DNA from 2 places in the Anoxybacillus sp. B2M1 genome. Region 1 is predicted to be linked to the other one. Evidence: riboswitches for the same ligand, from Rfam matches in the RefSeq annotation. Region 1 holds a riboswitch; the other holds the start of a gene.
What was found. A riboswitch is a leader RNA that binds a small molecule or an ion and turns the genes downstream of it on or off. The one in region 1 is predicted to bind cobalamin.

Region 2: another riboswitch for cobalamin. It lies ahead of GFC28_RS04315 ((2Fe-2S) ferredoxin domain-containing protein); the one in region 1 lies ahead of GFC28_RS09465 (ribonucleoside-diphosphate reductase subunit alpha).

What each region holds. Positions count from the first base shown of each region.
Region 1 covers NZ_CP015435.1:1,964,196-1,971,921, forward strand. Annotated here, with positions in the region: gene GFC28_RS09455 (carbon starvation CstA family protein) at 1-1,633, opposite strand, end outside; gene GFC28_RS09460 (hypothetical protein) at 1,953-2,414, shown strand; cobalamin riboswitch at 2,560-2,756, shown strand; gene GFC28_RS09465 (ribonucleoside-diphosphate reductase subunit alpha) at 2,882-5,122, shown strand; gene GFC28_RS09470 (ribonucleotide-diphosphate reductase subunit beta) at 5,140-6,180, shown strand; gene GFC28_RS09475 (hypothetical protein) at 6,161-6,385, shown strand; gene GFC28_RS09480 (TerC family protein) at 6,395-7,084, opposite strand; gene GFC28_RS09485 (YkvA family protein) at 7,103-7,375, opposite strand; gene GFC28_RS09490 (flavodoxin) at 7,616-7,726, opposite strand, start outside.
Region 2 covers NZ_CP015435.1:877,481-885,206, forward strand. Annotated here, with positions in the region: gene cobK (precorrin-6A reductase) at 1-286, opposite strand, end outside; gene GFC28_RS04285 (sirohydrochlorin chelatase) at 298-1,128, opposite strand; gene cobJ (precorrin-3B C(17)-methyltransferase) at 1,141-2,706, opposite strand; gene GFC28_RS04295 (energy-coupling factor ABC transporter ATP-binding protein) at 2,966-3,802, opposite strand; gene cbiQ (cobalt ECF transporter T component CbiQ) at 3,819-4,532, opposite strand; gene GFC28_RS04305 (energy-coupling factor ABC transporter substrate-binding protein) at 4,529-4,813, opposite strand; gene GFC28_RS04310 (energy-coupling factor ABC transporter permease) at 4,817-5,557, opposite strand; gene GFC28_RS04315 ((2Fe-2S) ferredoxin domain-containing protein) at 5,554-5,943, opposite strand; cobalamin riboswitch at 6,074-6,264, opposite strand; gene rraA (ribonuclease E activity regulator RraA) at 6,329-6,808, opposite strand; gene ubiB (2-polyprenylphenol 6-hydroxylase) at 7,294-7,726, opposite strand, start outside.

The DNA of each region.
Region 1 (7,726 bases):
GCGGCCATAATGTATTGATTCCGCCAAGCGGATCAATGACTCCTTGATAGAGGAAATATCCCCATCCGAGTACACATAAAGCCGTTGCAATAATATTGGCCGGCAATGAATCGGTTTTAGCAAATGGTTTATAAAAATGTCCGATAATATCTTGAATCATGAAGCGGCCAACACGCGTTCCCGCATCAATCGTCGTTAAAATAAATAGCGCTTCAAATAAAATCGCAAAATGGTACCAAAAAGCCATAAATGCTTTTCCACCAATCACTTTTGAAAGGATCACTGCCATCCCAATAGCCAAAGTCGGTGCACCGCCTGTACGCGATAAAATCGTTTGCTCCCCTATATCTTTGGCCAACTCTGTCAATGCGTCTGGGGTAACGACAAATCCCCAAGATGAAACCGTTTGGGCAGCCTGGACTACATCTGTGCCAATAGCAGCTGCTGGACTATTAATCGCAAAATAAACCCCTGGTGTTAGCACGCATGCCGCGACAAGAGCCATTACCGCTACAAACGACTCCATAAGCATCGCCCCATATCCGATTGGGCGGGCATGGCTTTCGAGTTCGATCATTTTTGGCGTCGTTCCGGAAGAAACAAGAGCATGGAATCCAGAAACAGCTCCGCACGCAATGGTGATAAATAAAAACGGGAATAAATTTCCTGAAAATACAGGTCCTGTTCCATCGACGAATTTGGTCACAGCAGGCATTTGCAAATCAGGTGCAACAACAAGAATACCAAGCGCTAGACCAACGATCGTTCCGATTTTAAGAAAAGTGCTTAAATAATCGCGCGGCGCTAGCAATAGCCATACAGGCAACGCTGAAGCCACAAATCCATAAGCAATCATTAAAAGAGCAATTGTCTCCCCTTTAAATGTAAACATATTGGCTAATGTCGGATGTTCAGCCACATGCTGTCCCGCAATAAGGGAAACAATCAGCAGAACAAAACCGATCAATGAAGCTTCCCCTACGCGGCCTGGCCGCAGATAGCGCATGTAAATTCCCATAAAAATCGCAATCGGAATCGTTGCCGCAATGGTAAACGTTCCCCACGGGCTTCCTACAAGCGCTTTCACAACCACCAACGCTAACACGGCTAATAAAATAATCATGATACCTAAAATCCCAAGCATCGCAACAAGCCCTGTGAAGGAGCCCATTTCTTCTTTAATCATTTCACCAAGTGACTTTCCGTTGCGGCGCATTGAAGCAAACAAAATGACAAAATCCTGTACCGCACCTGCTAGTACCACACCGACTACAATCCAAAGCGTGCCCGGCAAATATCCCATCTGTGATGCCAAAATGGGGCCAACAAGCGGGCCAGCTCCTGCAATAGCAGCAAAATGATGTCCGAATAACACCCATTTATTCGTCGGCACATAGTCTTTTCCATCATTCATCACTTCAGCTGGTGTTTTGCGATTATCATCCAGCTCAAATACTTTTCGCGCAATAAATTTGCTATAAAAACGATAAGCCACTGCATATACACACACCGCTGCCACAATGAGCCAAATCGCATTAATCGTTTCACCGCGGTGCAGAGCCAATACCGCAAAGCCAATGGCTCCAATGATCGAAATCAATCCCCAAATCACGATTGATTTAACCGCTTTCAAAATCCTCTCCCCCTTTGCACTAAAAAATTATCCTCTACTCACAGTGATTATACTAACTATTCTGAAAAGTTACCCAAATATTTTCTTAACATGAACAAAACTAGACATAACATGTCAAATTACACACCTAACATGCACCATTTTCAAATTCCCGATCTCAATAGGAACAAAATGTATATTTTCAATAAAATGTAATTATATAAACTGTAAAAAGCGGAAATGATAAAAATAAGGCAGGGCTCTTTTTCTATATACGAGGCGATATAGGATATAGTCGATGATCAACAAATAAAATCCATTAGTAAAGGGTTAAGAAAACGTGAAAGCAATTGAACGGTTGTTATGGAGTATTGCTTTACCAGGATTCGGACAGCTTTTGAATCAAAAGTATTTCAAAGGAACCATCTTTATTTTATTAGAATTTATTGTAAACTCTCAATCCCGATTTAATGAAGCCATTCGCCTGAGCTTTTTGGGAAAAACAATCGAAGCAACCCAAGTCATTGATTTTCAATGGCTTATGTTTTATCCATGTTTGTATTTTTTTGCAATGTGGGATGCTTATAAAGATGCTGACGGTGGTCGCTCTCCTTACGCTTTTCTTCCATTCGTTTTTTCAGCTTATTTTGTCACAGTTGGACTGATGTACTCTTCCCGCGTTACCATCTTCGGCATTTTTTTTGGACCAATTTGGCTGCCAATGCTCTCAGTTATTCCTGGTGTGCTCACCGGTTTACTGATTCGCTCGCTGCTTATTAAATTTCTCCCACTTCAAAAATAAACGCGCCGATCGAGCGCGTTTTTTATTTTTCCACTTCAGAAATATTATAGTTGAATTTTCCATTGATTTATTATATGATGATACCAGCGCAACTAACAAACACAATATATTGTATCGGAGAACAAAAACAAAAACTATATATAGTAGAACAAACCACAAGTAAAGGTGTCCCTTAGGACTTAATAGGGAATCTGGTGTAAATCCAGAACTGCCCCCGCAACTGTATGTGCGGACGAAATGGAAGCTCCACTGTATACGAAAGCTTATACGGCGCGTATACGGGAAGGATCCAAAGTAGGAAGAAGCACAAGTCAGGAGACCTGCCTTGCTTGTTTCGTTTCACATTCTTCGGGGAGGGAGAAGATGAAGCGATGGTTTAAGAAGGGAAGTTTTATTCCTTTTTATACTATCGTTTCATCCACTCAATCCGGAGTGGATTTTTTTATTGGAAAGAGGAGGAGCCGATAATGACGTTTACTTTTCAAACCGTTTCTCAAGAAGAATTGATTGCCTGGATTCATGATCTTACAAATGAATTTCCTCATCTAGACACATCCGAATATATCAAGCGTGTGCTTCGCATGATTCAAAACAAAGACACTGCGTCCTTCGAACAAATGGCAAATGATTGCATTCTTGAGGGACTTTCATATATTAGCGAAGCAGAACCAGACTGGACCTTTGTTTGCGCCCGCATTTATTTACAGAAGCTTTATCACGAAGCAGCTCAAAATCGCGGTTATCATCCAAAAGAACGCTACGGTGATTTTTACGAGCTGGTCGCTTCTCTCGTTTCCAAGGGAGTTTACAACCATTCTTTGCTTGATGATTATGAAAAAGAAGAAATTAAAAAGATTGGAGCGATCATCAATCCAGAAAAAGACAAGCTATTTACCTATATCGGTCTCCGCACGCTTGCAGATCGCTATCTTGCCCGTGATTATGAAAGAAATTTATATGAACTGCCGCAAGAGCGCTTTCTCATCATCGCGATGACATTGATGGCCAAAGAGCCAAAAACGCAGCGACTTGCCTTTATCCGAGAAGCATACTGGGCATTAAGCAATTTATATATGACGGTTGCCACTCCGACTTTAGCCAATGCAGGAAAAAACTATGGTCAGCTATCAAGCTGCTTTATCGATACGATTGATGACAGCTTGCAAGGTATTTACGACAGCAATACCGATATTGCTAACCTTTCCAAGGCAGGAGGCGGCATTGGCGTCTATCTCGGAAAGATTCGCAGCCGCGGCAGCGATATTAAAGGATTTAAAGGGATTTCATCCGGCGTGATTCCATGGATGAAGCAATTGAATAACACCGCTGTCAGCGTCGATCAGCTTGGCCAAAGAAAAGGAGCCATCTCTGTCTACTTAGACGTGTGGCATAAAGATATTTTTGCTTTTTTAGATGCCAAATTAAACAATGGCGATGAACGGATGAGAACACACGATTTATTCACAGGCGTTTGCATCCCTGATTTATTTATGGAGCAAGTAGAAAAACGCGGAGATTGGTATTTATTTGATCCACACGAAATACGACAAATCATGGGATTCAGTCTAGAAGACTTTTATGATGAAGAAAACGGGGACGGCAGTTTTCGTCAAAAATATTGGGAATGCGTTCAAGAAAAGCGCCTTTCAAAAGAGAAAGTTCCAGCTATTGAAATTATGAAAAGCATTATGCGCAGCCAGCTAGAATCAGGCACACCATTTATGTTTTATCGCGATGAAGTGAATCGAAAAAATCCGAACCCCCATCTCGGCATGATTTATTGTAGCAACCTTTGCACTGAAATTGCCCAAAATCAAAGCCCGACCGTGATGGAAAAACAATATGTAAAAGATGGAAAAATCATCATTGAAAAAATCCCTGGCGATTTTGTCGTCTGCAACCTATCGTCGATCAATTTAGCTAAAGCCGTTATGGACGATGTGCTTGAACGGCTCGTTCCTATTCAAATGCGCATGCTTGATAACGTGATTGACTTAAACCAAATCCCTGTTTTGCAGGCACAGTTGACGAATCAAAAATATCGGGCTGTCGGACTAGGCACATTTGGATGGCATCATTTGCTCGCTTTAAAAGGCATTCGCTGGGAATCAGAAGAGGCCGTTCACTATGCGGACGAGCTTTATGAAAAAATTGCTTATCTCACTATTCAAGCAAGCATGGAGCTTGCTCAAGAAAAAGGCAGTTACCCAGCGTTTTCTGGATCTGATTGGCAGACAGGGGCCTATTTCGATAAACGTGGCTACAACACTTCCAAATGGATTCATCTGAAAGAAAACGTAGCTAAACATGGAATGCGCAACGGCTATGTGATGGCGATTGCTCCCAATGCTTCGACATCGATTATTGCCGGCAGTACCGCCAGCATTGATCCGATCTTTTTGAAGATGTATGCCGAAGAAAAAAAAGATTATAAGATTCCAGTTACAGCGCCAGACTTAAACGAAAAAACAACTTGGTACTATAAATCAGCCTATCATATTGACCAGCATTGGAGCATTCAACAAAACGCGATGCGGCAGCGCCATATTGACCAATCGATCTCATTCAATTTTTACGTAATGAACACCATTAAAGCAAAGGATTTATTAGCCCTTCATCTTGCCGCTTGGAAATCCGGTTTAAAAACAACCTATTATGTTCGTTCAACATCAAGCAACATTGAAGAATGTGAATCATGCGCAAGTTAATATAAGGAGGAGTTATGATGACATCTGCTTTAACGAAACGAATCATTATGGACCCTGAAGCGCCCAACCGTTCCACGCGAATCATCAACGGACGATGCTCGAATGTGCTCAATTGGGACGATATTGCCTATCCGTGGGCATATGCTAAATATAAACGAATGCTCGCCAATTTTTGGACACCGTTTGAAATTAATATGTCCCAAGATGTCAAGCAATTTCCATTATTAACCGCACGTGAACAGGATGCTTTTTTAAAAATTATCGGCCTGCTAGCCTTGCTTGACAGCATTCAAACAGATTATGCAGGAAAGGTTGCTGATTACATTACCGACTCAAGCATCAACGCGCTGATGATCATGCTGGCTCAACAGGAGGTCATTCATAACCATTCTTATTCTTACGTGCTTTCTAGCCTCGTTCCAAAACAAAAGCAAGATGAGGTATTTGAATTTTGGCGAAATGAGCCTATATTGCGGAAAAGAAACGATTTTGTCACAAACGGATATAAAGAATTTGCCGAGCAGCCAAATGTAGAAAATTTATTAAAATCCATTGTCTATGATGTCATTTTAGAAGGCTTATTCTTCTATTCCGGCTTTGCTTTCTTTTATAACTTGGCACGCAATCAAAAAATGGTGGCCACAAGCACTATGATTAATTATATTAATCGCGATGAACATATCCATGTCGACTTATTCGCAAAAATATTCCAAGAGGTTCTGCGCGAATATCCAGAATATCGGACAGATGACTTAGCGGCATTTGTTCAGCAAACCTTTATTCAAGCGGCCGAATTAGAAATCGAATGGGCGAGCTTCATGATCGGCCATGATATCGAAGGCATTCATCTTGAGGATTTACATGATTACATTAAATTTTATGCGAATGTCCGCTGCCACCAGCTTGGTTTCGAGCGTCCATTTGAAGGCTATCGGACAAATCCGCTCCGCTGGATTAAAGCCTATGAAGAAGTAGATCTCGGAAAATCTGACTTTTTTGAACAAAAATCGCGACAATATACAAAAGTGAATGTCGATAATGGCTTCGATGAGCTCTAACAAAGCATCCGCCAATCATTCATGGCCGATGAGCCAGCAAACAAAATCCATTAAACATCCTGTCATTTCTATTTCTGCATCAGAAGGACTGAAACGCTTGGCAGACAAGAAACACAGCCGAGCGCAAACACAAATCAAACCAAGGCGTTCACGAATAGACAAAAAAGCCTCCCTGCCGGATCAAAGCGTTTCGGCAACAGTCTAAAGCCGCCAATCAATGATTGGCGGCTTTAGCTTCCCCTTTATTATTTTCTTTTCCCTTTTTGATCATGCCAGCGCAAACGACTCCAGCAACGACAAGCAGCTCAAAACCATATTTAATCACAGGATTAGCAAAGTATCCTTTTAAAAACGGCTCAGCAACAATCATCTTTGAAGCGGTCCACGCAAGAATGGCACCACCGATTGTAATAATGATTGGAAAACGCTCCACCCATTTCAAAATAAGGGTACTGCCCCACACAACGACTGGAATCGAAATGAGCAATCCCAAAACGACTAATAAAAAGCTACCATGCGCGGCTCCTGCTACTGCTAATACGTTGTCTAAGCCCATTAACGCATCAGCGATAATAATGGTTCGAATCGCCTCCCACATGCTTTTCCCTGCCTGCACTTCATGCCCTTTTTCTTCCACTAATAGCTTATAGGCAATCCAGATGAGTAAAACTCCACCGACTAGCAGCAAACCTGGGATTTTTAATAACCATACAACTGCCAGGGTTGCCACGGCGCGAATAACAATCGCTCCAACCGTCCCCCATAGAATCGTTTGCTTTTGTTGCTGTTTTGGCAAATTGCGTGCCGCCAGCCCGATTACAATCGCATTATCTCCAGCTAATACTAAGTCGATAATGATAATAGATAAAAGAGCGGACCAAAACTCCATTGAAAATAACTCCATTTAGCATTTCCTCCTTCATTACACTCCGTATTTACGCTTTAAGTGATGTGGCGATGCTTTTATCATTTTCTGCAAAATCCACATAAAAATTGCCACATCATCAAAAATACCAAAAATACCCAACCAATCAGGGAGCAGATCAAACGGAAAAACAAAGTAGGCAAATATGATCAGCACATATGTCATCTTTTTAGAAAGCGGTATTTCATGAGAACGAAAAAATCCAACTAAAAATGGGATCAAGCGATAAGTGTGAAAAAGCAATCTCGCTTTTTTCCAGGCTTTTCTCATTCTCTTCCTCCTTTCCTCATGTAATGAAAAAAGACCTTTACCGTTATGGTAAAGGCCTTCTATCAAAACAGACCTTTACCATCGTTCGGTAAAGGTCTTGCTAACAACATCACCGTTGCCAACAAAGCCGAGGGTATATGCCACCCTGAACTGACGACTTTGCTGTAAAAGCTACTCCCCTTTTACGCGCATTTTTCCTATATGCTTACACCCTTATAATAGTCGATTAGCTATAGACTGTCAATATGTACTTGGCTCAGTTAGCATTTTTTGGACAAATTGCTTGCCAAACTGTTTGCAACTCTCCCTTTCTTCACTAGTCGGTGCCAATTCAATCTTTAATCCTTCCAG
Region 2 (7,726 bases), 1.1 Mb from region 1:
AACGAATATAGGGAACGTTAGCATCCTGAGCCGCTTTTATTGCATTTTTCGAAGCTTCTTCAGCAAATGGATGACTGGCATCAACAATGGCTTGAGCTTTTTTTGTATAAACGAGCTCCGTCAATTGAGCGGCTGTCAAACGGCCGAGGTGAACTGAAATCCCCGCGCTTTCCAATTGCTCGGCTGCGTGCTCTGTGACGACAGTCGCCATCACACGATAGCCCGCTTGCTGAATTTCAAGCGCCAATTCCCGCGCATCGCTTGTACCTGCTAAAACAATAATCATAGCATCTCTCCTTAATGATGATGGTGGTGGTGATGATGGTGATCGGCCATATGCAAGCGATATTGGCATAAATCGCAATTCATCTTCACCGTTTGTCCAAGGGCTTCCTCTAAGCGATCAAGCACAATCGTTTGCAGCTTTGGGTGAAACCCGAAATACCCAGCTAAAGCAAACTGTATTTGCGGATAACGACCGCTAAACTCGGAAACTTTGGCTTCAAGCCTTTTGATAAGAACGCCGGTAAATAGAAAATACGGCAAAATAACAACCTTTTTCGCACCAAGTTTTATACAGCGTTCCACCCCTTCCTCTAAAAGCGGAGCTGTGACCCCCATAAACGCCGGCTCAACGAGCGAGTAGTTCGTTCGTTCCCAAAACAGCCGTGCGATTTTATATAAATCGCTATTGGCATCAGGATCGCTGCCCCCACGTCCAAGCAGCAAAATAGCGGTATCAGGATCAGGAGCTTCCACATTTTCACCAATTTCTTGCAATCTTTCTTTTAAAATAGTCAATGTTTGCTCATGAATGCCAATCGGTCTACCATATATAAAGGTGACATGCGGATATTGCTGTTTCGCTTCATCGATTGCAGCTGGAACATGTAGCTTGGAATGGCCAGCCGCAAGCAAAATAATCGGAATGACGATCACTTCATCTGCTCCTTCTTCAACACAGCGCTTCATTCCCTCCAACATCGTCGGCAAGCCAAACTCTAAAAAACATGTTTCCATATGATAGCGAGCATCCACTTGTGGACGCAAACGCTCCACAAATTGGATGACTTGTTCGTTCCCTTCCGGATCCCGGCTTCCGTGCCCTACAAATAAAATCGCCTTCACTCTTTTCTCCCCCTATTCTCCACACGCCGAAACTTCGATTTTTTGATTGGTGCGAGGTTCTTGGTAAACAAAACCTCCTGCTTTTTTTACTCTTTGGAAAAATTTATGGAATCTTTCATTAGGATGCCCGTGCTCCTTATATTCTTGAATAATTTGCATGACGACAGGAACGATTTGCTCAGGCGGTATCCCTTCTGCCACAAGCTGCCCAGGATGGGCATTTCTCCCAATCGTTTTTCCACCTAAAAATAAATCAAACGCGCCTTTGCGGTAGACAATGCCAATATCTTCTCTTACCGCTCCGTAGCACGCCATTCCACAGCCGTTAATTCCCAGCTTTAGCTCTTTTGGCAGCGCCATTCCTCCCAGCTTTTCGTGCAGCTGTTCAGCGTATGGAATCCCCTCTTTTTTCTCACCATCGCAAAAATCGCATGCTTTAACGGTTAATACGTTGCCAATCGGCATGACAACAAGACCTGCTTCCTTCAATTTTCGAACCATATCATCAGGACGGTCTGTCAACATTTCCAGCTTTAAATAATGATCCGGTGTATACATCATCTTGCCACGGTTCTCGACCATTTCCGCAATCAGCAGCATTTGCTGTGGCGTAAAGGCCTTATTCGCGACTCCCGGACTTACTGCCAGTTCAAAAATCTCCTCGATTGCTCTCGCTTGTTCGTATTGACGAATGGCCACTTTTTGCAGGGCTTCTTCCGCTGTTTTGCGCACACTCTCTGTTTCTTCTGTTTGATCGAGCGCCCACGGCTCGGCCTCCTTGCGCAGCCGTTCGTGCGGTTTTAACCGCTGCTCCAGCTTATCCAAGCTATATTTCCGCTGATATCCGCGCGGCGTAATCATCAGCCCATCATGCACAAATGTCGATGAATTGCCAATAATGACAGTCGTTAGCATACCAATATCATGTTCCAGCATATGTTCTAGATCTGTCATAACCACATTCTGCCGGGTGCGGTATGCGCTTTTCACTAGACCAACAGGGGTTTGTGGAGAACGGTAGCGCAGCAAAATGCGCTGAGCTTCGACAATTTGCCTCGTTCTCCTTCCGCTTTTTGGGTTATAAAGAGCAATGACAAAATCGGCCATCGCCGCTGCTTCAATCCGTTTCTCAATCACCGCCCACGGCGTCAAGTGATCGCTTAAGCTAATGGTACAAGCATCGTGCATAATCGGGGCCCCTAATAGCGCTGCACAGGAATGGATGGCAGAAACTCCCGGAATGATTTCGACTTCTACTCCGCTTTCTTTTGTCCATCCCTTCTCAATTAATACCTCATATACAAGTCCCGCCATGCCATACACACCCGCATCGCCGCTTGAAATGACCGCTACTTTCTTGCCCTGTTCCGCCCATTTCACCGCTTCCTGCGCCCGGCTCACCTCTTCTGTCATACCTGTGCTGATCATCGGTTTTTCTCCTATTAAATCCGCCACAAGCTCGATGTAAGTCTTATAGCCAATCACAATATCACTTTCTTCAATCGCTTGTCGTGCCCGTTTCGTCATGTGGTCGGCACTGCCCGGCCCAAATCCGATGACCAATAATTTTCCTTGCATTGTTTCACCTCTCTCTTTATGATTCAGCCTTCTCCTTTAGCCATGAAGATTTAACAAGGCGGACGGCCGAGATCATGTCAACAAAAGACCAGATAGCACCGCTTTCAAAGGTTGATCATCAATGCTTGACAGCGGCTGGCGGCTCAAGAATTCGGCCATCAAAACTATAAAATGATGCCTCTATCACTCTAGAAGGCTGGGAACCTAGCAAACTGGCTAACCGTTTATGATTTAGTCTGATTTAAAGCATTTAAGAATCTTAAAAAAGCGCGTTCGCGTACCATTCTGCTTTTTCGCCTAATCGTTGCTTCAGCTCGCAAATATCGCGAGGGATTTTTGCGTCTTCGGGAAAAAGGGCGTTCCAAACGGAAGCAAGCAGCGGAATGCCGAGACGGTATTCTTGCAGTATGCTCGGCCGCGCAAACAGCTCTTGAGGCTCCCCGTGCATCACAATTTGCCCTTCATGCATCACAAAAACGATGTCAGCCCATTTCAAAACAAAGTCAAAATCGTGAGTCGCAATGAATACCGTTGTTCCTGCTTGATAAATATCATTGATTTTTTCTACCAATCGCTCTGTTTGTAAGAGATCCAAATAGGCTGTCGGTTCATCTAACACTAGCAAATGCGGCCTCATGGCCATCACCGAAGCAAGAGTCAGCCATTTTTTTTGGCCGAGACTTAAATGGTGGACAGGCTTATCCATCCATGATTGCAGGCCAAATTCACGAACCGTTCTGTCGATTTCCTGATTGATTTCTGCTTCATGTAGCCCCAGCTGATGCAAGCCAAAGGCTAATTCATCTCTCACAACAGGAGCCAAAAGCTGATGTTCTGGATTTTGAAAAACAATGCCTACCTCTCGGCGCCATTGTTGAATCGTTTGGCGCCGGTCATCCATTTTTTGCTCTTTCCAATAGATGCATCCGCGACTGGGGCGCAACAGCCCGTTCATATGCAAAAATAACGTCGTTTTCCCACAGCCATTATGGCCAATAAGCGCATATTTTTTCCCTGTGAAAATCTGAAGAGACACTCCCTTCAGCACTTCTTGGCCATGAGGATATTGGTAATACACCTCTTCTAATCTCAACATCTTTTTTTCCTCTCGATCATCGCATCCATATGAGTACCCCCATTCCGGCAATCGCCTCTACAATATAGCGCTTGCTCCATACACCACACGTTTCGTTTTGAATATAGACAAGCTCATCGGAAAACCCGCGCGCCCGTAATGCGAGCAATAAAGCATGGTAAGCGTCCCATATTTTTTGCCAAAGCTGAAAAATAAGCATGGCGCCATGCCGCCAATGACTGCCGCCGTTGCGGGCTTTCATCGCTGTATATAATTCCTCCGCCGCCTGCTCCAACACAAAGACAAATCGATACATAAAAAATAGTAATTCAATCATAACGGATGGTATTTTCAGTTTTTTTAATACATAGAGCAACTCTGGAAACGGCGTTGTTACTAAAAGGAAAAATAAGCACGACCATGCTGCAATGGAGCGCAGCGATACATCGATTGCTGCCGGAATATTTCCTCGATTCACGGATATGTGCCATGAATCAAGGGAAATAAGCAAAATCGGCCAGCTAATTAAAAGGAAAAGGATGACCATTCCCAACGTTTTTACATATACTTTCCAAGAAACACCTGCATACCCAATCGTCCATATGGCTAGCCAGAAAATAATAAAAAGATGCGTTCCTCTGCTTCCTACCATAGTGTTCAAAAGCAAGAGAAAAGAGAATAAAGTCTTTTGTTCAGGCCGCAGACGGCGCAGACGATTATGATAGGCAATCATGTCAAAATGCCGAATCATTCCGCTTCATCTCTTCGACCGGCTCGACCTTTATAAACGCCGATAATATAGCCAATCACCCCGGCGCCAAGCGCGGCTTGCAAAGAAAATAACAATGTTTCCACTTCCCCGCCCGGCGGTGAAAAGATCGTCTCAAACCAAGGCTTATAATCCGGGACGATCGTTTGAATCGCTTTTTCCGCTTGATCATCTGTACCGCTAAAATCCGAATGGCGAACCAATAGCAAGGGGGCGGCAGCTAATACAAAAGCAAGAACAATAAGCAATAGATTTCGCTTCATCTGCTAGGCTCCTTTCTGAAGTTGATTCAGCTCTCGACTGCTGTAAGTAGATAAAAAGTTCCACACAACAACAGTCAGCAGCCCTTCGGTGATCGCGAGCGGTATTTGCGTAATCGCAAAAATTCCGGCAAATTTAAGAAATGAAGCTACTACTCCTCCTGTTGTATCGGGAAAAGCAAGCGCCAATTGCCATGATGTAACTACATATGTGGCCAAGTCAGAAAGAAAAGCGGCTAAAAAAATGACAAATCGCTGCGAAATGTTATACCTTTTTCCTATACGATACACCCCGTATGCTACTAGCGGACCGCATACCGCCATTGACATCGCGTTCGCTCCTAATGTCGTCAATCCCCCATGCGCCAGTAGTAACGTCTGGAATAACAGAACGATGCTCCCCATCACCGTCATTATTAGTGGACCAAATAAGACGGCCCCGAGCCCGACTCCAGTCGGATGGGAGCTGCTTCCTGTCACCGATGGGATTTTTAACGCCGAAAGTACAAAGGTAAAAGCTCCTGAAAGCGCAATCAACAATTTTAATTCAGGATGGCGCTTTGTGATCTTCATTAGCGATCGCACTCCTGCGATGAAAAACGGCAGAAAAACAATCCACCAAAATAGCGCCCATTTCATCGGCAAAAATCCTTCCATAATATGCATAGCATAGGCTGGTGTGCCGCTATTGACAGTAAAATAAACAACAAGGCCACATAGCAGCAACAGAAACTTCCATTGCTTCATACCCTCTCCTCCTTGATGCTAGCTTTTTTAGTAATGCCAACCGCAGCTGTTGGATGGCACATCGATAATCCATCTTCTCCATACTGATAGGTGACGATATCTTTTAAAGGATCACCATCTTTTAAATGTGTTTGGACAAGCTCTCTTCCTTTATCCGGCGTCACCCCCTTGTACCAAACTCCTTGCGGATACACGATTACTACGCACGCATCATTACAGCGGCCATTGCAGCGCGTTCTCGTTGTGTGTACAGTGCTGTCCAATTCCAGCCGCGCAATTTCATCACGAATGGCGATTGTCACCTCCTCTCCGCCTTTTCGCATGCAGCTGCCGCCGTTACAGATCAATACGTGATGCTTTACTCCAGTTAAATTCCACGTTGTCACACCGATCCTCTCCTTTTTGATGAAATAAAAAAGCACCTCTATCGATAGAGGTGCAGAAAAATGCATACGGCCAATCACAAATGCATATGTATACCATTCCCCCGCACGTCTACCTATAATCCCGTAGGTATCCGGCCGAGCAAATAAGGCAGGTCTCCTGACTTAGAGTCATCGCTTCATTGCGCCTTCCCGAAGTTTCCTTCAGTGACATGATGCAATGAAGCTCCTCATCACAGTGGCGGGTACCGTGACGGCTTTTCACCGTACTTCCCTTTTAAGCCTGTCCCAATAGAGAAAGGCACCTTACTTGCTTTAGCAAACGATTCAATGATTTAGTTGTTCCTCCACAATGATATGATGAATTTTCGAAAAAAGTCAACCATTTTTATTTTTCGAACAGTTTTGTTTTAGCGACAACAACTCCATCGCTATCAACATACACATGCGCGCCCGGCTCCCAACGTACGCCCCCGAATTCAAGAACGCGATCACGCGCCCCTTTCCCTTCTTTTTTGCTTTTGACAGGGCATGTCCCAAGAGCGATTACGCCAAGCGGCATTTGCGCAATTTCAGCTGAATCGCGAATGCAACCATGGACAATCACGCCTGCAAGTCCTCGTTCACAAGCGATTTGTGCCAGACGATCTCCGAGCAATGCACAATTTCGCGAACCTTTTCCATCAACAACTAACACCGTGCCTGCCGGAATGGTTTCTAGCGCTTCGCGAACGAGCACATTGTCCTCGAATACCTCAACAGTGGCAATCGGTCCGGAAAACTCTGTTTTTCCGCCATAAGAATGCAACGGTAATTGGCACACTTGCAGCTCCGACAAAAATTGATCACATAAATCTGCTGTCTTCATTTAATTTCCCTTCCCCCATTTTTCTTTGTCTATTAAATCCTTTTGACATTTTGAAAAAAAATCCTGCAAAATCCGTCAAAAAAAACAGAGGAACGGTGAAATAAGAAGAACTAATATGGTTTCCCGCAAGTGTGGATGATCATTTTACTAAAAATATGGAATGATTGAGCTAGACACAAGCTTTTCCGCCATATGCATGCCCAGTCGGCAAGTCATTTGCTTGCCGACTACGGCAGAAAAGCTGGGAATCAAGTAATGCCAATGGTTTTTATTGGATCATCAGCACACCTGATTGTTTACATAAAATTATTATCGTAACACATTCTAGTCGAGCCTCTGCAGGCAGTCCCTATATAAGCAGGTTTCGACAGCACGCTTTGGCGTGACCGAGACAAGTCAGCGGCCTATCTTCTGGCCGTGGCTCTCCATTTTATACAGCACGAGAATAAAACAAGTGAATCTACCACCAGCGATTAGGTCAACAGCTAAAACCGTCCTGATCTATAAATTAAATATAACAGCCATAAAAACATCAAAGAGGCGATACCAAACCCAATCTCAATCGCTGGAATTTTCCAGAGTAAAGTCGATTGCCTACCTAAAGAAGCGCCAATAATAATCCCTGCCATAATAATGCTGAAGGACAGCAGCACAATACTGAAGGATAAGCGATTGCTAATTTGATCTAATTTTTTTAAAAAAAGCGGCCATTCAGGAATATCCATTTTCAAATGCAGCTTTCCTTGTTTAATAAATGCCGTTAACTCCTTCACGTTCTTAGGGAGATCCAGCAACATTTCTCCATAATTGAACACGCGCTTCCATACTTCTTCGGTTAGATGCTTAGGATGCAATCGCTCCTTTAATAGTTGGCGGCCGAACGGTTCAGCAATATTGAGGATGTTCAGCTCCGGATCT